2 regions of the Paenibacillus sp. P36 genome follow, and region 2 is predicted to be linked to the other one. Evidence: riboswitches for the same ligand, from Rfam matches in the RefSeq annotation. Region 2 holds a riboswitch; the other holds the start of a gene.

Region 1 (10,184 bases), 4.2 Mb from region 2:
ATTCAGCAATTGAATACGCTGGGCAATGTATCATTGCTCGACATCTATTTATCCAAAGCGAACGTGGTCGAGCCGCATGTTCATCAGAACGCAACGGAGCTGGTCTATTGCATTCGAGGCGCAGCGGTCGTGTCCCTCCTGAATCCGTTCACCAAAATGGTGCTTACCTACAACATTACTCCCGGTCAGGTAGCGAATATTCCGCAAGGGTGGTTCCACTGGGAAATGGCAACCGAAGACGATACGCATCTGCTCGCGATCTTCGATGCGCCGGTACCGGAATTCATCGCGGTATCCGACTTCCTCAGACTGGCGCCGAGAAACATGCTTGCTCATACGTATTGCTTGGATCAAGCGCAAATCACGCAGGCGTTAGCTCCGATCACGAGCACAGTCACGATCGGGCCGCCGGCCGATTGCTCGCATCAACGCCAGGTGCGGCCAGACACTTACCCACCGCAAGCGGAGCCGCATCCGCAAGCTTCTTATACGGGGTATGTGTCGCGGCCATCACCTTTCCCGGGCATTGGCAACGGCTATCGGTAGGGTTGGCTGGGTCTTCTAGGCAAATGAAGAACCGCAATTCATTAATTGCGGTTCTTTGGGTTATTCACTTTAGGGAACTAGAGGGCGCTATTTCGAAGGAAACGAACGGGTTCCAATATTAGGGGAACTACGTTCCTCTATTTTGCCAATTTTGCAGTGAAACCGGGCCATTGACGAGAAATAAGAGCCTGTATGCGGCTAGAATTAGAAGTGGACACATCGTTAAGTGACCCCAATAATAGACTTAACGAATAGGAGGGTGTCCGCCCATGGGAGAGCAACGCCAACGATATAATGAAGAATTTAAAAAACAGGCAGTAAAATATGTTCAGGAACAAACAAAGACATTGCCGGAGATTGCAGAGGAAATGAACATTCCAGCCGGAACATTAAAGAATTGGATGACAAAATATCGCTCCTTTGAAAACGAGCCTGTAGGTAACCCAGAGAAACTACGGGACATCGAGAAACGCCTGCAGGCCTCTGAGCGGGAGAAAGAGGATCTCCGGGAGGAACTGGCCATTCTAAAAAAGGCACTGCACATCTTCAGCAAAGAAAGGAACTAAGGTTCCAGTTCATCGAAGATCATCGCTCTGAGTTTCGGGTGGCGAAGATGTGCAGGGTCATGCAGGTATCGAGGAGCGGTTTCTACAAGTGGCAACAGGCGCTACCCAGCGAGCAAGAACTGCATAAAGCAGCGGTACTGAAGCGAATTGGTTATCACTTTCATGATTCCGGGGAGCGTTATGGCAGCCCCAAAATTACTCGTATGCTGTGGAAAGAGGGTTTAACCATCTCAGAGCGTACCGTCAGTGTTTACATGAAAGAGCTAGGACTACGTTCCTGTGTATCTCGCAAGTTTAGAGTACAAACGACGGATTCCAATCACAACCTACCAACTGCGCCAAATGTACTTGATCAGAAGTTTGCAACCGATACACCGGAGAAGGTCTGGGTAGCAGACATTACCTATATCCCTTGTCGAGAAGGTCGATTGTATCTAGCAAGTGTTTTGGACTTGTGCACCAAAGAAATCGTAGGCTGGCGGCTTCATGATCGAATGACAACAGAGCTCACTCTGAGCGCTCTAGAAGCCGCTTATCAGGCTAAAAGGCCAGGCAAAGGGCTTATTCATCATTCCGATCGCGGATCACAATACGCCTCCAAAGAATACAGAGAAAAGCTAGCCTCATACTATATGCAAGCAAGCATGAGCCGCAAAGGAAACTGCTACGACAACGCCTGCATAGAGTCGTTCCACAGCATTTTAAAGAAAGAACTCATCTATTGCACGAAATTCAAAACCAAGCAGCAGGCATACGAAGCCATTTTTCGGTATATTGAGTTCTTCTATAACCGCAAAAGAGTTCATAGTGCCCTTGGCTATGTTTCGCCTGTTCAGTTTGCAGCGACCTTTGCAGAAACCGCGTGATCGGCACTTAATGGTGTGTTTACTTTCTTGACAGAAGTCCAGTAGTTCCGCCAAATTAGGAAACAGCTCATTTTTTACAAAATAAGGGACTCCAGTTCCCTTACGAGGCTTGAAGTGATGGCAATTGAGGTATCAGCAATTGAGGTGCTGGCAATCGAAGTAATCACGCTCACATATTTGATTGACAGAATTTATTTTTTTAGGGAGTATAAAGGTGAGACGGAAAAGATTGAAAGGTGACTCAATGACAAATACAGAAAACGACTTAGCCGTAAAACTGGATAACACGACAGAAAGAATGCCACTCACAGAGAAAAAGGTCAAGCCTTATGGTTTTGGTGGTTGGCTTTACTTGGTAGCGATAGGCCTCCTATTAACTTTCGGGAGCTCCTTCTACTATTTGATGGATACGATACTTCCTATTTACCAAAGTGGACGTTTGTCTCAATTGTATGAGGAAAACTGGAAATACGCTTTTATTATCATTTATGAGACGGCCATGAATTTATTTTATGTGATTTTTCCAGTCATCATTGGTTATTGCATCTTGAAAAAAAAGAAGCTATTGAAATATATGGCGATATATTTTTACTTGATTAACTTTGCTGCTAATGTAGGCTACTATTTTATTTCAAACTCCATTGAGGAAATGGCGACTCACGAAATAATGGGGGAACAAGGCAGAAATATTGTTAAATCATTCGTTACTTGTTTAATCTGGATCCCTTACTTTATCATTTCAAAACGAGTGAAAAATACATATACGAATTAAAGGAAAAAGGCAGCCCATCTAACCAGATCGGCTGCCTTTAGTCCTCTTACCATTTTATCCCTCGAATTAGCCGAATGATCTCTTCTTGCTCCTCACCGCTAATCAGCCATGTCCGGATTTCGTTGATGATTCTATCCATATTCGTATAACCTTTAGCCAGTCCGTTTAATCTTGCAGCCAAGGTTGCGTTCGTCAGTTCTTCCTCGGTTGGAAAAAGAGCTCTCAATTTCTCAATGGCATCGGGATACCGCTTCAAATAATATTTCTGATGTCTGTCCTCAGCAGGGTAAAAGCCTTTAAAAGGAGCAACCTCGGTATCCGGCATGCCCTTTCCTTGTTCCTCGTTGTTTGCCATCACCTTACGAATGATATCCAACTGTGTGGAGTCGCGATATAAGATCAAAGATCGGTACTGCCGGCCTTTGTAATCATTTATATTTACCGGATTATGGTTGCCCCAGAACACATGCAGGATGGCTTCCAAACTCACGATGCTGGAATCGAAGTCCATTTCGACGGTCTCGGAGTGGTCTCCAAGCTGCCGGTATGTGGGGTTCTCTGTCGTTCCTCCGGCAAAACCCACACGTGTTCTCGTGATGCCAGCCAGCTGCCCGAACAAAGCATCCGGACTCCAGAAGCACCCCATCCCCAGGGTTACCGTTTGGTTGTTGCCATTATTCATCATGTTCATCTCCTTATCGCGACTGGACTTGCTCCGTCCCACTTTTCGCTCTAAGAAACATGCGAAGGGACAATAAAAGCATCAGTACGCTGATGATCACGCACCCTATAATCAAGCTGTGAAAGTGTGCAGTCGTGATTTGCGTGCTGAAAACCGTTCCGAGCAAGCTCGAAGATAATATGGTTCCCATAAAACGAGAAGTCATGAACATACCCGAGGCAATGCCGGTCTCTGCTGTTGTAACATAAGAATACAGGGCTGTTTGCAGTCCGAGATTCTGAAACCCGTTGCTGATGCCAAGCACAGATAAGCAGATAAAAATCCAAACCGCAGTGGAGCTATCATGAATCGTTAAGAGCATGGAGGTTCCAGCCACAACGAATAACGTACCGACGAGCAGCGGAGTTCGCGAACCGGAACGGTCAATCCACCTGCCCACAAGGGGCGTAACGAGGATGCCGAAGCCTGAAATGGACAACATGATTAATCCCACTTCTTGCCCATTGTAATGCCGCACCTGCTGCAAATACGAAGGGATCCCAAACATAATTGAATAGAACACAATATTGACTAAAATGAATTGCAAATAAACGAAGCAAACATCGACATTCCGTTTTAGAAACAGGACATCAATAAACGGCTGCTTTCTCTTGGCTTCATACCAGTAAAAGCCTACGCTGAGCACCAGACTAAGAAGGAGCAGCAGCCAGTTGACACCGGATTTGAACGATAGGAAAAAGAACAGCCAGCTGAAAATCAGCGCAGTAAAAAAGACGATGCCTGTTATGTCTAGAGAACCTGCACCTGCCTGCTTCCGTGGTGCATCCTTAGGCATCATTCGGAGAGCGAGTACGAATGACACGACGATAAACGGAAAATTAATGAGAAAAATAGACGGCCAGTCGCTATATTGGATCAAAAATCCTCCGAGCGATGGACCTAGAGCCGCCGAGGTGGAGGAGAACACTGACATGACACTTAGCGCTCTCGCCTGATTCGTCGTGATAACCGAGCGGATGATTCCCATGCCATTGGGGAATAGGGCGGAGCTGCCGATCGCTTGAATGACACGAAAGGTCATCAGCCAGCCAAAGCTCGTTGAAAGCGGCGCCAGCATGGAGGAGACGGTGATGAGGGCGAGTCCGAGCATGAAGATTTTTTTGCGGCCGAATAAATCGCCGACCTTCCCCATGACGGGTTGTGCGACGGCACTAGCCACATAGTAGGTTGCAATGAGCCAAGAAATCGAGGCATACGTGACATGAAACTCCTCCTGCAGCCTGGAAAAAGCGACGGAAATCATGGTCGTGTTCAGAGGGTTAAGCAGTGTCCCCAAAGCTACAGCTGTTATGAGCCATAGATGGCCGGTTTTGTTTGATTTGGCGGTATCTGACAAGAAGATGAACTCCTTTCAATGGTGCTGCAATCTAACATAAGTATTTTTAATTGCCAATTTATGTTTAAAAGGAGATATACGCTTGCGCATGATTGTATAAGTAGGCCCGATCCAAGATATATTTTTGATCCTTGTGCGGTTGTGAGATAGGCTCTGTTTTTTCAATTAGATTCTGTAAGGCGGACTCCATCAACTCTTTTCTCAGGGGGCCCCATGCCTCTTGTTTTAATTGTGTATAGTTCATACTTTCGGTCAAAGTCAGCCCTTTTATCCGCTGGAATAGAGCAACCCACGTAGTCAAATCGCACTTCAGGCTTCCAGAAGGGATTGCAAATTCCTTGAAGCCAACAGCTCCCGCATCTGTGGAAATAGCAAGAAGTCCATAGATATGTTCGACTTCGTTTCCAAGCTGCAGCTTATTAATAAGCTCATGGTCATATCGAAAACATTCTATTCGGGTAATCTTGACTGTTGCTTGCAGCAAAGCGATTTGAAGAGGGGGGTGATCCTGGCAAGTCTGGGCGGTTTCAATCGTCGTCATTCTCTCATTCATTGTGATTGACATCTTGTCACATCCTTAAACAAGTGTAATAGCTCGAAAAAGCAAAAATGACCTTCTCCGGAAACAGAGAAAGGTCATAGAAATTCAAAGTCATCGCCTCGCTCTTATCTCCCAGATTCGCTAGCCTAACACAGCGTCTCCGCAAGAATTAGCACCGTGCATTCCTTTGTTAACAAAGGTTTGTCGGTTGCCGGGTATCATCGGGCTAGTCCCTCCACCTACTCTTGATAAGAAAAATCAACCTATTCGATTACGTTCAATATTACTACAAAGCACTCTGTTGTCAAGGATAAAATTCAAGTCAAATATTTACAAAATTAATAAATGAAATAGTTAATCAATTTAATACAAGCTAACTATCATGAGGATAGATGACATCAAATTTTAGTGAAAGAAGGAGCGATCTTTATGAAACTAGTCGTAATGGGAGATTTGCATTATCACGAAATTGATGAAACAATTCCTGGTTGGTTAGAAGCACGGAATGAATTTTATGAAACTCTACTGGGACGATTTTTAGAATTGGAAGGTGATGCTCATATTTCCCTGGGGGATTTGACGAATTACGGGCATTCCTCGGAGCTTCGTGAAGTGTATGCGCTGCTGCGAGAAAGTGATAGAACGTTCTACCATGCTTTAGGTAACCATGATCTGTATGCTCAAACAAGAAGGGAAGTTCTCGAAATAACGGGACAACCTCGCTATCACGCTGTTGAAAATGAGAAAGCCGTGCTTGTCTTCCTGGATACAGCTAAAGAAATGGATTTTGAGGACTGGGGAGGCTGGGTCGACGAAGAACAATTGGCATGGTTTGAAGAGGTCATAACGGCATCGGGGACGAAACCAGTCTTAGTTTTTGCTCATCATCCGGTACATAACACGACAACCAATTCCGATAAAGACAAAGGCTCCATTCACCCAAGCATCGATATGTGGAAGATCTTAAGCAAGAAAGAAGGCGTAGGGATCTATTTTAACGGGCATACGCACATTGATTCTATTGTTAAGCAAAATAATTGGACGTTTGTTCAACTATCTGCTTGTCTTGATCAGCATGGTTTACGGATTGTAGACGTCGAACAAGATGAAATTCGGATTTCGGCTATTGATTTTACGGATGCAGCCCTGACAGGGAATGTTGAGATGTTATACAGCAATATGAACCATTTTAGACATAATGCCAGCGCACGCGGGACAGATTTAGAACGGGCGTGCATCGTCTCTTTGCGAATAGAAGCGGAACAACGATAGTTTCTGATCAGAGGAGGTCTTGATGGATGAAAAAGCTTAAGCAGGATGAAGGCGGAATGTTTTTTGAAAGATTAAGCACACACCGAATGGTGGCTTCCATCAAGGAGCCAAAACAAATCGAAATTGCCTTATCTCTTAAACACCAATTAAGCGGTGTATTCCTCTTAACGGGTCATATCGGCGTTATTAAAGGCTATGTAGATTTGTTCAATAAGCACCAGCTGCCGGTCTTTCTGCACTTGGAGAAAATAGGCGGTTTAAGTACCGACTCTTATGGTATGGACTACTTGGCCAAAGTAATTAAACCAACAGGCATTATTACGACGAAAACGAATGTTGTAAAAACAGCGAAAAAAATGGGCTTGCTGGCCATTCAACGCTTCTTCCTGGTTGATACGGAAGGCGTGGAGAACATTTTCAAAAGTCTTGCTCAAGTGGAGCCGGACATCATTGAAGTCATGCCGGCACGAATTCCGCAAATGATAGGAGAGATTAAGAAGTTCACGACGCTTCCCATTATTACAGGCGGTTTGGTGTACGAACGAAGCCAGGTTATGGATGGCTTTAAACACGGAGCAACGGCGGTATCTGCTTCCAAAACGGATTTATGGCGAGAGATCTATACGACAGAAGAAAACATTATTCGGAATATTGGTTGATGGAATAATTTTCATAATATTAATAACCACTTAACACTCATTTAATACTGGGCGATTATGATGAAGCCAGACAAGTAAATAGTAATAGGTTGGAGTAGTGGAGAAGCCTGATTAGCGGCCGACTTGAAGTCGGCGGTTGATTTAGGCTTCTTTCTTTTTGGATTCATACTAAAAAATCGGGAGGAACTACAAATGTTTAAGAAAAAATTAGTATCGATTCTTGCGGTAAGTTCAGTCATTATGCTTTCAGCATGCGGAACAGGTGGTGCGGGAGACAAGGCTGCTTCGGGTTCAGCCAATACGGCTTCCTCTCCACAAGGCAAAATCGTCATTAAATATTGGACGGCTAACGGTGGGAAAATTGAAGAAGCCAAACAGAACCTGGTGAAAAAGTTTAATGAGTCACAGAGCAAAATTGAAGTTCAGCAAGCCAACCAAGGCACCTACGATGATCTTCATGCAAAAGTGCAAGCGGCATTCGCTGCTGGGAACGCACCTGCCGTTTTTGACCTCGAGATTGCCTCTACCGGGATTTTCGCCCGCTCAGGCATGCTTGTAGATCTGACTCCTCTTGCAGCAAGGGATGAGGCACAAGTCAATATTAAGGATTTTAACCCTGGTCTTATGGGGAATGCATATATCGATGGCAAGCTGTATGGGATTCCATTTATGAGAAGCACCCCGATCTTTTACAAAAATGTCACGATGCTAAAAGATGCCGGTTTGGACCCTGCCGGTCCGAAAAACTGGAAGGAACTAGAGGAATATTCCCGCGTTCTGAAAGCAAAAGGGAAGACACCGATGACGATGGCCGTAGGCGTCTGGGAATATGAGGCGCTCGTTGCTCAAAGCGGTGGTAAGGTACTAAGCGAGGACGGCAAAAAAGCTGCTTTCAACTCCCCAGAAGGCGTGGCACCAGTAGAGTTTTGGAAGAAGATGTCCGATGACGGTTTGATCAAGTTTACGGTAGGAAAGACAGCAGGTGCTGACGCGGAGAAAGACTGGACCAACCAAATTTCCGCTTTCAAAATCGGATCTACGGCAGGCGTTTCAGCAAGCTTAGAGGTTGCGAAAGGAAATAACTTCGTAATGGCAACCGACTTTATGCCTGCTAATAAATCGTATGGAGTTCCAACAGGCGGATGCCAATTGGCCATCACGTCCAAGCAGAATGATGCTGAAAAAGAAGCGACTTGGGAGTTTGTGAAGTTCATGACATCCAAAGAAAACACGATCTATCAGCATAAATATGTTGGATACCTGCCTAACCGTCTATCTGCTTTGCAAAGCGATGAGCTGCAAAACTACTATAAAGAGTTCCCGCAATACAAAGTAGCTTCCGATCAATTACAGTATGCCGTCATGCGTCCGAACGCGAATGCCTACGCTGAAGTTTCAAAAACGATCATTGATGCTATGACGAAAGCCATCCTTGAAAAAGATGTCAAACCGCAAGATGCCATGAACGAGGCTGCGGAAAAAGCGAATAAATTGTTGAGCAAGTAATCCTGGTAAGGAGATGAACGTATGGCCAAGATCCAACTAGTCAATATTGGCAAAAAATATAAAGACGATACGATTATCAGCGGTCTGAATCTGACGATCAAAGATGGGTCATTTACCGTGCTGGTCGGCCCATCCGGCTGCGGCAAATCAACAACCTTGCGCATGATTGCAGGACTTGAAAAACAGACCGAAGGACAAATATGGATTGGCGACAAATGTGTAAATGATACGCAGCCTGGGCTTAGGGATGTCGCCATGGTTTTCCAAAACTATGCGTTATATCCGACCATGACTGTACGAGAAAACATCGAGTTCGGGCTCAAGAACAGAAAAGTACCCAAAATGGAGCGGGAAACCTTGATCCGCGATATCTGTGAAATCGTGGCGTTAACGCCTCATCTGGACAAAAAGCCGCAAAACTTATCCGGGGGCCAGCGTCAGAGGGTGGCGTTAGCCCGGGCGATGGTCAAGAAACCGAAGGTATTTATTTTGGATGAGCCGCTCTCCAATCTGGACGCCAAGCTGCGCAATCAGATGAGAACGGAGTTGATTCAGCTTCATAAAAGGCTGGGCAGCACGTTTGTTTATGTAACCCATGATCAAGTGGAAGCGATGTCGATGGGCGATGAGATCGTCGTTATGAATAAAGGAGTTATTCAGCAGTCGGATTCGCCGTTGAAGCTTTATAACGATCCGGTAAATGTTTTCACGGCACAGTTTATCGGTACTCCGGCTATGAATATTTTTGATTATGGCCATGTACAAGGATTAAAGGTGGAGGCAGCTTCGGAGATCGGGTATATCGGCTTCCGGGCTGAACATGTGGTGATGTCTCCGAAGGATCGCGCAGACGGGTTTGTTATGGAAGGTGAAATTATTACCAGAGAAAGCCTGGGAGCGGAAAATATTTATCAGATCGATTCACACATGGGCACCTTTTTCGTCAAAACCTTCCTTACCGCTTTGGAAACGAATGATCATATTAACGTATTGATTCCTTATGACCAGCTTTACTATTTTGACTTAGAGGGCCAAAGAATTCGCGACATATCCAGACATGTCCAACGTGAGAAAATCCTTGTTGCTGGCGGCGGTGTTTAATATGACCATATGGGGAAAACTGCGTCCGTACGCCATGGTGGCTCCAGCCATTACTGTGTTTTCGTTGTTTTTTATCTATCCGATCCTTTATATGATGTACCTGAGTGTGTATGATTGGAATTTTATTAGCCCTAACAAGAACTTTGTCGGGATGCAGAACTTTACGGATCTCTTAACGGAAAAAGAATTTATACAAGTAATAAACAACACATCCATCTATACCGTTTTGACGGTTACGTTCATCATTGGACTTTCCTTAATTTTGGCGCTTTGGCTG
Region 2 (10,184 bases):
AATTACCCGGGCAATTGTGACGGGAAAACCGTTGAAAGTGAAATTGGGCTTGGATCCATCTGCGCCTGATATTCATATTGGGCACACGGTTGTCTTGCAAAAGCTTCGCCAATTTCAAGAGCTGGGCCATGAAGTTCAGCTGATCATTGGAGATTTCACAGGTCGTATTGGCGATCCAACAGGCAAGTCGGAAACGCGCAAACAGCTGACAGAAGAGGATGTTCAGCATAATGCCCAAACGTACCAGACGCAGCTGTCCAAAATTTTGGATTTTACGAAAACAACCTTTTACTACAATTCTAGTTGGCTGGGTGAACTGAAATTTGATGATGTGCTGAAGCTGGCGGGCAAAGTAACGGTGGCGAGGATGCTGGAGCGGGACGATTTCGCCAAAAGATATGCGGCCAATCAACCGATTCATGTGCATGAATTTTTCTACCCATTAATGCAAGGCTACGATTCCGTTTCACTGGAGACCGACATTGAGCTTGGGGGTACAGATCAGACATTTAATATTCTGATGGGACGCACGCTGCAAGGCGCCTATGAGATGCAAGACGGCCAAGTGGCTATTCTGATGCCGCTGCTCGAAGGGCTGGATGGCACGCAGAAGATGAGCAAAAGCTTGAAAAATTACATCGGTATCGATGAGGCCGCGAATGAAATTTTCGGCAAAACGATGTCGATTCCGGATTCGCTTATGCTGAAATATTATGAGCTAACGACTGCGATCTCAAGCGAAGAGCTTCAGGAGTTGAAAGAGGGACTGGAAGCGGGTTCCATCCATCCAAGGGATGCCAAGATGAAGTTGGCAAAGGAATATGTGCGTATGTATCATGGCGCGGAAGCAGCTCAAGAGGCTGAGCAGCATTTTATCACGGTCTTTCAGAAGCGGGCGCTGCCGGAAGAAATTGAAGAAATACAGATCAGCGAGGAACTGCTCGATGCTGGCCAGATCTCCATTATTAAGCTGCTTGTAGCTACGGGGCTGCAGGCTTCCAACGCAGAGGCAAGACGCAGTATTGAGCAAGGCGCGGTGAAAATCAATGAAACGAAGATATTGAATATCCATGAGTTATTCCAGCCGCAGGATGGCGATATTGTTCAGGTAGGCAAACGAAAGTTTGTGAAAATCAAACAGGTGTAGCCATCGCCTAAAAAAAGGCCTCTTGAACAGCGATCTGCTGCTTCAAGAAGCCCTTCCTTCTATTATAGCCATTCTTTTTTACGGAATAAAATATACATGGCAATGCCTAGCACACCCATAAACGCTAAGACGAACTCATCGCCGTGAGCGACATGTAGCCCTAGAATGTTATCAAAGTTCATTCCGAACACTCCTGTAATGAACGTCAACGGCATGAAAATAGTTGTCAGCGCGGTAAAAACACGCATGATATCATTCGCGCGGTTCGCCAGGCTGGATTGATATGCTTCTCGTAAGTTCCCCATCAGATCGCGGAGCGTATCGAATGTATCCACAATTTTGACGGCATTCTCATAAATGTCGCCAAAATATTTCTGGAGCTGGTGGTCAATCAGCCTGAGATCCTTCTTGCCGAGCGTACCGATCACATCACGTTGTGGAACAAGCACTTTTTTGAGCCAGAGAATTTCCGAACGAAGTCCGATGATTTCATTCAAATGCGATTTTTTGGTAGCTACCAAAATATCTTCTTCCAGCTTTTCAATCTTGGCCTCGATACGGTCACCAACCGCAACGTAATTATCGACGACAAGATCGACTAGATGGTATAGGAAACGGTCGGCGCTGTTGACCTCCTCTTCCCAGAGAAACGGCTTTAAAGCGCGAAGTTCATTAATTTTTTGCCTAGTAACGGTAATAATGACATGTTTGCTAAGAAATAGATTAAGTCCGCGAAGGAAAATTTCCTCATCATCAAAACGAATGCTATTTATAACGATAAAATAATGCGAATCATAAAATTCAATCTTAGGACGCTGTTCCTCTTCGCTCAAGCAGTCCTCCACGGCCAAATCATGTAGATGGAATAAAGGCTGAAGAAGTTCTAAATCCTCGATCCCTGCATCAATCCAATAAAAGCCTTGTTCTGGAGGTGTTAGTGCGACAGACACGTCTTCGACCAATGTGAAAATGCCATTCTGAACCCACCGTGTTTTCATCTGATCCACCCCTTTGCATGGAATCAGCCGGTTACGTTCATCATGTGCGCGAGACTACGAATGATGGAATAACCGACTGCATTCCTACACTATAAAATTTACAAAACTTGCAGGTGCTACTCCTCGGTTCCCCGTCCAAACGTATGCCCCCCTTTTGCGTCCGTGTCGAATAATACTTGTCTAGTATAACCCTTCATATACCCTGTTTCAAGCCAAAAAGTTTGGCGCCACAAGTAAGAATGTGCTTTAGATACTCTATGGATTCAGGGCTTGTTCGGTGTCAAAAAAAACCGCCATGAATTACATGGCGGCTTTCAAGATCTTGCCTTTCATTTCTTGATAAATGTCAATCAGTTCAGGATAGCCTCGGAGTAGCAGATCTTCTTCACTCTCTGCTCCATAGACTCGACATAATAAGGCAGCGGCATCCTCAGCTTGTTGCCTGGTTGGCTTCGATGTTTCAATTAAAGCGAAATATCGATTTAATGAAGCGAAAGCAGAGAAGTTATCCGAAGATGGTGCGGACATAATGGACCCCCTTTAATAGTTAGATAATGTAATCAGTTTGATATTTATTTAACCCTGTTTCGCGTTATTTAAACACCAAATCACGATACATTTCGTATCAATATTACCATAGATGGACAGCCTGAAGCAATTTCTTTGTTTTGCAGGTTGTCAGGATCGGTTAATGTCTTGACTTTACTTTATTTTATAGTATGATGATTTTAATCGCATACGTTTCATTTTCTTATCAAGAGTAGGTGGAGGGACTAGCCCTATGACACCCGGCAACCGACAAACCTTTGCAAGCAAAGGGATGCACGGTGCTAATTCTTGCGGAACCGCTTGTAGAAAGCGAATCTGGGAGATAAGAGAAGGACATTGACAGTGACATTCCATGGCCTTTCTCTGATTCCAGAGAAGGCCATTTTTGCTTTTCCATACACCCAAAATAAACCATGAAGAGGAGTGAACAGGATGCCGATCAAGATTCCTGACAACCTGCCTGCCAAAGAAATTTTAAACCAAGAGAACATCTTCACCATGGATGAATCTGTCGCGTATCACCAGGACATACGTCCACTTCGCATTGCTTTGTTAAATTTGATGCCTACCAAGGAAACGACCGAGACACAATTGCTGCGCTTGATCGGGAATACGCCGCTGCAGGTGGAATTCGTTCTTCTGCATCCAAAAACTCATACTTCCAAGAACACTTCCGTTGAACACCTGGAGATGTTCTATAAAACTTTTGACGATATTAAAGAAGAAAAGCTGGACGGCATGATTATTACAGGCGCCCCAGTCGAACAGATGGAGTTTGAAGATGTGAATTACTGGGAGGAGTTGACGCAAATCCTGAATTGGAGCAAAGAAAACGTCACTTCTACCTTGCATATTTGCTGGGCAGCACAAGCGGGCTTGTATCATCACTTCGGGGTTCGTAAATTTGCGCTGGACAACAAAATATTCGGTGTATTCCCGCACACGGTAGAGGTGCCGAATACGAAGCTGCTTCGCGGTTTTGATGAAATTTTCCACGTGCCGCAATCCCGCCACACGGACGTTCGTCGTGACGACATTGAGCGATGTCCGGACCTGGAGATTTTATCCGAATCAGAGGAATCCGGTGTCTATATCGCGGCAACACGTGATGGCAAGCATATCTTCGTAACGGGCCATTCCGAGTATGATGCGAATTCATTGAAATGGGAGTACGATCGGGATGTGAGCAAGGGACTTCCAATTGATATCCCCAAAAATTATTACCCCAACAATGATCCTAGCCGACAGCCTTATAACACTTGGAGAGCCCATGCGAATCTGCTGTTCTCCAATTGGTTGAACTATTATGTGTACCAAGAAACGCCTTTTGAGCTTACCGCTAATATCAATGAAAGCCTGGCAAGTGCGTCACTGTAATTCGAACCCAAATCATGAGGAGGAACTCCCTTTGTTGAAAATCGAAAGTCGTCTCGCCCAAATTGGCTCCATCGAAGAACCTGTAACCGGAGCTGTCAGCTTCCCTGTTTATCAAGCTACTGCTTTCCGTCACCCGAAGCTCGGTCAAAGCACCGGTTTTGACTACGCGCGTACCAAAAGCCCAACTCGTAAAGTGCTTGAGGATGCGATCGCGCAATTGGAATCCGGAGATGCGGGTTTCGCTTGTTCATCCGGCATGGCAGCCCTGCAAACGGTTTTTGCCTATTTTAGCCAAGGCGATCACTTGATCGTTTCCTTGGATTTATATGGTGGTACGTACCGTCTGCTCGAGAAGATCATGTCTCGCTTCGGTGTAACGGCTACGTACGTAGATACCAACGATTTGGACGGCTTGGAATCTGCCTACCGTTCGAATACCAAAGGGCTGATCATTGAGACGCCGACGAATCCACTCATGATGATTACAGATATCGAGCTTGTATGTACATGGGCCCGTAAGAAAGGCATTGTGTCCATCGTCGACAACACGCTTTTAACTCCTTATTTACAGCGCCCATTAGAGCTGGGCGCAGACATTGTCGTTCACAGCGCGACTAAGTATTTGGGTGGACATAACGACGTTCTTGCCGGACTGATTGTGACCAAGGGCAAGGAGCTTTCGGAGCAGATGGCCTTCCTTCACAATTCGATTGGAGCCGTGCTTGGGCCGCAAGACAGCTGGCTTTTGATGAGAGGTATGAAGACGCTGGCGCTTCGTATGGAGCGTCATGAACAAAATGCAACAGCCATCGCGAACTTCCTGCTGGAGCACCCGCTCATCAGTGATGTTTACTACCCGGCACTGGAGTCTCATCCAGGCCATGCCATTCAAAACAAACAATCGAGCGGAAATACAGGGATTTTCTCCTTTAAAGTGAAAGACGCCAGACTGGTTGAGCCGATTCTGCGTCACATTCAGCTTATCGCCTTCGCCGAGAGCTTGGGCGGCGTCGAATCGCTGATGACATATCCGGCTGTACAAACACATGCGGATATTCCGCTTGAAATTCGCCAGCAAATCGGCGTGGATGATCGCCTTCTGCGCTTCTCTGTCGGCATCGAGCATCAGGATGATCTTATCGCTGATTTAGCGAATGCGCTTAGCCAAGCACAAGCAGAATTAGAAGGAGAATCCCTGTAATGAGCCATTCACCGAACGATAAACGCAAGCCGCACGGCAAATTCGCTACCAAACTCATACATTTTGGCGCTGAGATTGATGAAGTAACTGGTGCTTCCAGCGTGCCTTTATATCAAGCGTCAACTTTCCATCAAGCTGACTTGGAAGTTTCTCCGGAGTATGATTATACGCGTTCCGGGAACCCAACCCGTCAAGCTCTGGAAGACTACATTGCCCTACTCGAAGGCGGAACCCGCGGCTTCGCCTTTGCTTCCGGCATGGCCGCGATTTCGTCGGCCTTCATGCTTCTTTCACAAGGGGATCATGTGATTGTGACGGAAGACGTGTACGGTGGTACATACCGCTTGCTTACTACGATCATGAATCGGATGGGGGTCGAATCCACCTTTGTTGATATGACGGATATCGCCCAAGTTCGTGCAGCGCTGCGTTCTAACACAAAAGCAGTGTTTCTGGAGACGCCTTCCAATCCGACGCTTAAAATTACCGACATCGCGGAAGTAGCTGCTTTTGCCAAAGAGCACGATTTGCTGACGATGCTGGATAATACATTCATGACGCCTTACCATCAACGTCCGATCGAACTAGGAATTGATATCGTGCTTCACAGCGCAACCAAATTCTTGGGCGGACACAGTGATGTCCTGGCTGGACTTGCCGTAGTTGCGAATGACAGCTTGGGCCGCAGAATGAAGCAGATCCAGAACGGGTTAGGCAATGTTCTTGGCATTCAAGATTCATGGCTGCTCATCCGCGGAATGAAAACTTTGAAAGCCCGCATGGAAGTGTCGGAGAAAAGCGCACAACGATTGGCACAATGGCTTTCAGAACAGCCTGACGTTGAGGTCGTTTATTACCCGGGTCTTCCGAACCATCCACGTAGAGAGATTCATGAAAAGCAGTCCCTTGGTTATGGGGCCGTTGTTTCCTTCGATGTTGGCTCCGGTGAAAAGGCTAAAAAGATGCTGAGTAAAGTGCGCATTCCGTTGGTAGCCGTTTCTCTAGGCGCTGTAGAAAGCATTTTGTCTTATCCGGCTATGATGTCTCATGCCGCGATGCCGAAGGAAGTTCGCCTGCAGCGAGGCATTACGGACGGCCTTGTCCGGTATTCGGTTGGTCTGGAAGATATCGAAGACATCATTGAAGATCTGGAGCAAGCGCTTCGCGGTTAAACGTTTCGGAATTCCCAGAATAGTCATATTTGAAAAAGGTTCCTACTTATGAAAAGCAGCAATTTGCTGCTTTTTTGGCATGAGTATGGTACGATAAATGGATACGAGCCATCAGAAATTAAAGGAGTGAAGAGCTGTGAAACCGATCGATCGTATTTTAAATAAAGCACAATCAGGCGGCCGAATTGATGTAGAAGAATGCATTACACTGTTCGAATCCGATCAAATAGAAAAAATTGGCGATACCGCGAATCAAATTATGAAGAAATGGCATCCGGACCCGATTACTACATTCGTTATTGGCCGGAACATCAACTATACAAACATTTGTGATGTATACTGCAGATTCTGTGCGTTTTATCGTGCTCCTGGTTCAGCTGAAGGATATGTATTGCCGGACGAGACGATTTTCCAGAAGATTCAAGAGACACTGGACGTAAACGGTACGGAGATTCTGATGCAAGGCGGTACCAACCCGAACTTGCCATTCAGCTATTACACGAACATTCTGCGTGAGATTAAAAAGCGTTTTGACATTACGATGCACTCTTTCTCACCAGCGGAAATTATGAAAATGAAAGACGTTTCAGACGGCTTATCCTTAGAAGAGGTTGTTCGCCAACTGCATGAAGCCGGACTGGATTCCTTGCCTGGCGGTGGCGCCGAGATTTTGGATGACCGTACTAGACGCAAAATCAGCAGGCTTAAAGGTTCATGGCGCGACTGGATGGACGTCATGCAAACCGCTCACAGAATTGGTATGCACACAACGGGTACCATGGTAATCGGTTTTGGGGAGTCGATGGAAGAGCGCGCGCTTCACATGCTGCGTATCCGTGATGCACAGGACGACGTATTGATGCAGAAGCTTAATACTCCTGGTTTCCTTGCGTTCATTCCGTGGACGTTCCAACCGGATAATACAAATATGAAGGCGGAGAAAGTAGCGCCTGAAGAATACTTGAAAACATTGGCGATTAGCCGGATTATGCTCGACAATGTACCGAACTTCCAATCTTCTTGGGTTACAATGGGACCTGAAGTGGGTAAACAGACTTTGAGCTACGGTTGCAATGACTTCGGCTCTACAATGATTGAGGAGAACGTGGTTTCAGCAGCAGGCACGACGCACAAAGTCAACGTTACATCAACACTGGACATTATCCGTCAAGCAGGCAAAATTCCTGCGCAGCGGAACACGAAATATCAAATTCTGCGTGTGTTCGACGACGAAAATGTGAAAATTGATAAAGATTTTGTCATGCAGAATTAATAAATAAAGAAGCCTCCTTCCACTTGTATCGTGGTTGGAGGCTTTTCTGCGTTACTTATTGCACTTCCTTCAAGGGAGCAGTGTGAATGATCGTTCTATTTTTACCCGTTTTCTTGGCTGTGTATAAGGATTGATCGGCGCCGGCGAAAAGCAGCTCTTTGGAAGTTCCAGGCTGATACTCGCTGAGCCCGATAGAGATGGTGACAGGTTGGCCGTTCAGCTCTTCCTGTTTCATTTGAGAAATTTGCCAACGAATGCGTTCGAGCAGGTCAAACACTACATCGGTGTTCTTCTCTGTGAAAATGATAGCGAACTCTTCGCCGCCATAACGTGCAACAAAATCATTGAGGCCCACATGATGTTTCAAGGTGCTGCTGACATTTTTCAAGACGGCGTCACCGGCCCTGTGTCCGTAGGTATCATTGACTTTCTTGAAATTGTCGATGTCGAGCACAGCGATATGAATGCAGAAGTGACCTAAAGCGTTTTGCACGATAAGCTCATCCAAGTATTCATGGAAGGTAATATGATTGTACAAATCGGTTAATGCATCCGTTTTGGAGAGCTTGTCCATGATTATGTTTTTGATCAATAATTCCTGTTTCAGCTCCGTTGTTATTTGCAAATTATTGAGGATTTCAACGCCGCGCTTAATAATGCCGAATGTAATGATTGAAATAATAGTTAGCACCGGCAATATCGTCAGCAGATCTATGAAGGTGTAATCTGCGAGTAAGCGCAATTTGACAATAAAAAGAATGGAGAAGGAGACGAGAGATAAGGCTATGGAGTATATGATCTTGGAAAATTGCAGGTAAAAAATAGAAACGAAAATCGGAAGCAAAAGATAAAGGATAACGAGATTAATTTCATAATTGAAGAAAATAATGGTGAAGGATAAGATCGCACCGCCGCTTATGATTTGGTAATCCAGCTGATTTTTATAAAATTTATTGGTTGTTTCCAGCATAAGCAGGATGAAGATCATGGTGAGGACGGAGACAATAAGATGCCCTGATGTGAAGGAAGCATCTCTTTTTGTAGTGAAAGAGTAGAGTAATTCGAAAGGTAATTGAAGCAGGACAAGGAACCAGTAGGTGTTCAGCAGCTTGCGGTTCCAAGCGTGTCTGTGCAGTTGGTATGTGTCTATTTGCATGGATATTCACTCCAATATGAGACTAAAGCACTACGATGATTATCATAGCATGAAAATTTGCGCGAATGGAATAACTTTACTTAAAGATTTGATAAAGAATACTGAAAGGAAATGGCAATTTGTTCGTTGTATATCTCCTACCTATCGACCATATACTCTTAAGAGGAGGATGTATTGATGGAAGGAGTGAGGGTATGGAGCTGTTTACTATCGTAATCATGAAGGTTGATGAGTCCTATGTGCGTTCGCTAAGCGCTCAAATCGAACGTGAGCTGCAACTTTTACATATGGTTGAAAGTGGATGGACTATTGCATACGAATGGTCAGAAACACATGCATATATCCGACTGGAATCGAAGCTGACTGACGAGGAAACTTCAGCGGTGAGACGCCAAGTGTTGCCGAGTCTGGCTGGTGTATTGGCAAATCACATCATTGCGGACAAGGAATCAAGTATTTTGCGTCAATTGCTTATTAAAGAGTTTAAATATGAGGCCAAGGAAGATTTGGAAGCTATCGAAGGGTACTGTAAACCGACGGTTTATACAGACACAGGGAATGAGGATTCCCCTGTTCTTACCAACAGTTTCGGCATTCAGCGGCGCAGACAAGTCTTAGTCGACCAGCTCATATTGGCTTTAGAAGAAACTTCAACAATCAGTTTGGACGGCTTCCTGCATTTCCGTTTGCAAGATTACACGGACGAGCTCCGGGAAATCGCGGAATATGCGATAGACGAATTTATGATGGATCGTCAATACCAGGAATTTATTTCTCTTTTGCAATATTTTGTGTATATCCAAGAAGCCAAAATTCCGGTTGTTCATCTCATTCACAAAGGCGGGCATGAATTCGTTATTTTGAATGATCGTATGGAACTCATTGATGCCAATGAATTTGATGCTTCTTTTAAAATGGAAATGTTGGAAAAGGACATTAATTTCGAAGATATGATCGTGAGCACGTTGATAACGGTATCTCCTGCAAACATCTATATTCACACGAGAGACGCTGACATAACGATCATCAAAACGATTAGACAGATCTTTGAGGATCGAACAACGGTGTGCTCCTACTGCCGAACATGTGACATTTATTTAGGGGAAGCGAAAAAACAAGACCAACTATCCCCTTGACCTTGAACGAAGAGCCAATTATAATAGTGAGCGAAGGCGTTAATCAAAGACAAGAACTTTCTGCAAGAACTGCACAGAGAGAGGAGACCAGGCTGCAATCTCCTTCAGTGAAACGGATTGTTTACCCCTTTGTAGCCGTGTTGTGGAATTCGGCCTGATCTGCAGACTGTTAGTA

The links. A riboswitch is a leader RNA that binds a small molecule or an ion and turns the genes downstream of it on or off. The one in region 2 is predicted to bind S-adenosylmethionine.
Region 1: it holds a riboswitch for S-adenosylmethionine, as region 2 does, so the genes downstream of both, ACKTT9_RS27300 (hypothetical protein) here and metA (homoserine O-succinyltransferase) in region 2, are expected to answer to the same signal.

The regions. Positions count from the first base shown of each region.
Region 1 is NZ_AP038372.1:6,114,649-6,124,832, reverse strand. Features, by position in the region: gene ACKTT9_RS27330 (cupin domain-containing protein) at 1-546, shown strand, start outside; gene ACKTT9_RS27325 (transposase) at 816-1,112, shown strand; gene ACKTT9_RS27320 (IS3 family transposase) at 1,124-1,978, shown strand; gene ACKTT9_RS27315 (DUF2569 domain-containing protein) at 2,223-2,750, shown strand; gene ACKTT9_RS27310 (peptide-methionine (S)-S-oxide reductase MsrA) at 2,797-3,435, opposite strand; gene ACKTT9_RS27305 (MFS transporter) at 3,446-4,828, opposite strand; gene ACKTT9_RS27300 (hypothetical protein) at 4,893-5,393, opposite strand; SAM riboswitch class I at 5,492-5,624, opposite strand; gene ACKTT9_RS27295 (metallophosphoesterase family protein) at 5,799-6,641, shown strand; gene ACKTT9_RS27290 (glycerol-3-phosphate responsive antiterminator) at 6,668-7,300, shown strand; gene ACKTT9_RS27285 (ABC transporter substrate-binding protein) at 7,493-8,806, shown strand; gene ACKTT9_RS27280 (ABC transporter ATP-binding protein) at 8,828-9,907, shown strand; gene ACKTT9_RS27275 (carbohydrate ABC transporter permease) at 9,909-10,184, shown strand, end outside.
Region 2 is NZ_AP038372.1:1,601,683-1,611,866, forward strand. Features, by position in the region: gene tyrS (tyrosine--tRNA ligase) at 1-1,147, shown strand, start outside; gene corA (magnesium/cobalt transporter CorA) at 1,210-2,145, opposite strand; gene ACKTT9_RS07495 (hypothetical protein) at 2,446-2,673, opposite strand; SAM riboswitch class I at 2,894-3,023, shown strand; gene metA (homoserine O-succinyltransferase) at 3,127-4,071, shown strand; gene ACKTT9_RS07505 (aminotransferase class I/II-fold pyridoxal phosphate-dependent enzyme) at 4,106-5,272, shown strand; gene ACKTT9_RS07510 (PLP-dependent aspartate aminotransferase family protein) at 5,272-6,444, shown strand; gene mqnC (cyclic dehypoxanthinyl futalosine synthase) at 6,581-7,717, shown strand; gene ACKTT9_RS07520 (diguanylate cyclase) at 7,773-8,873, opposite strand; gene ytxC (sporulation protein YtxC) at 9,068-10,009, shown strand.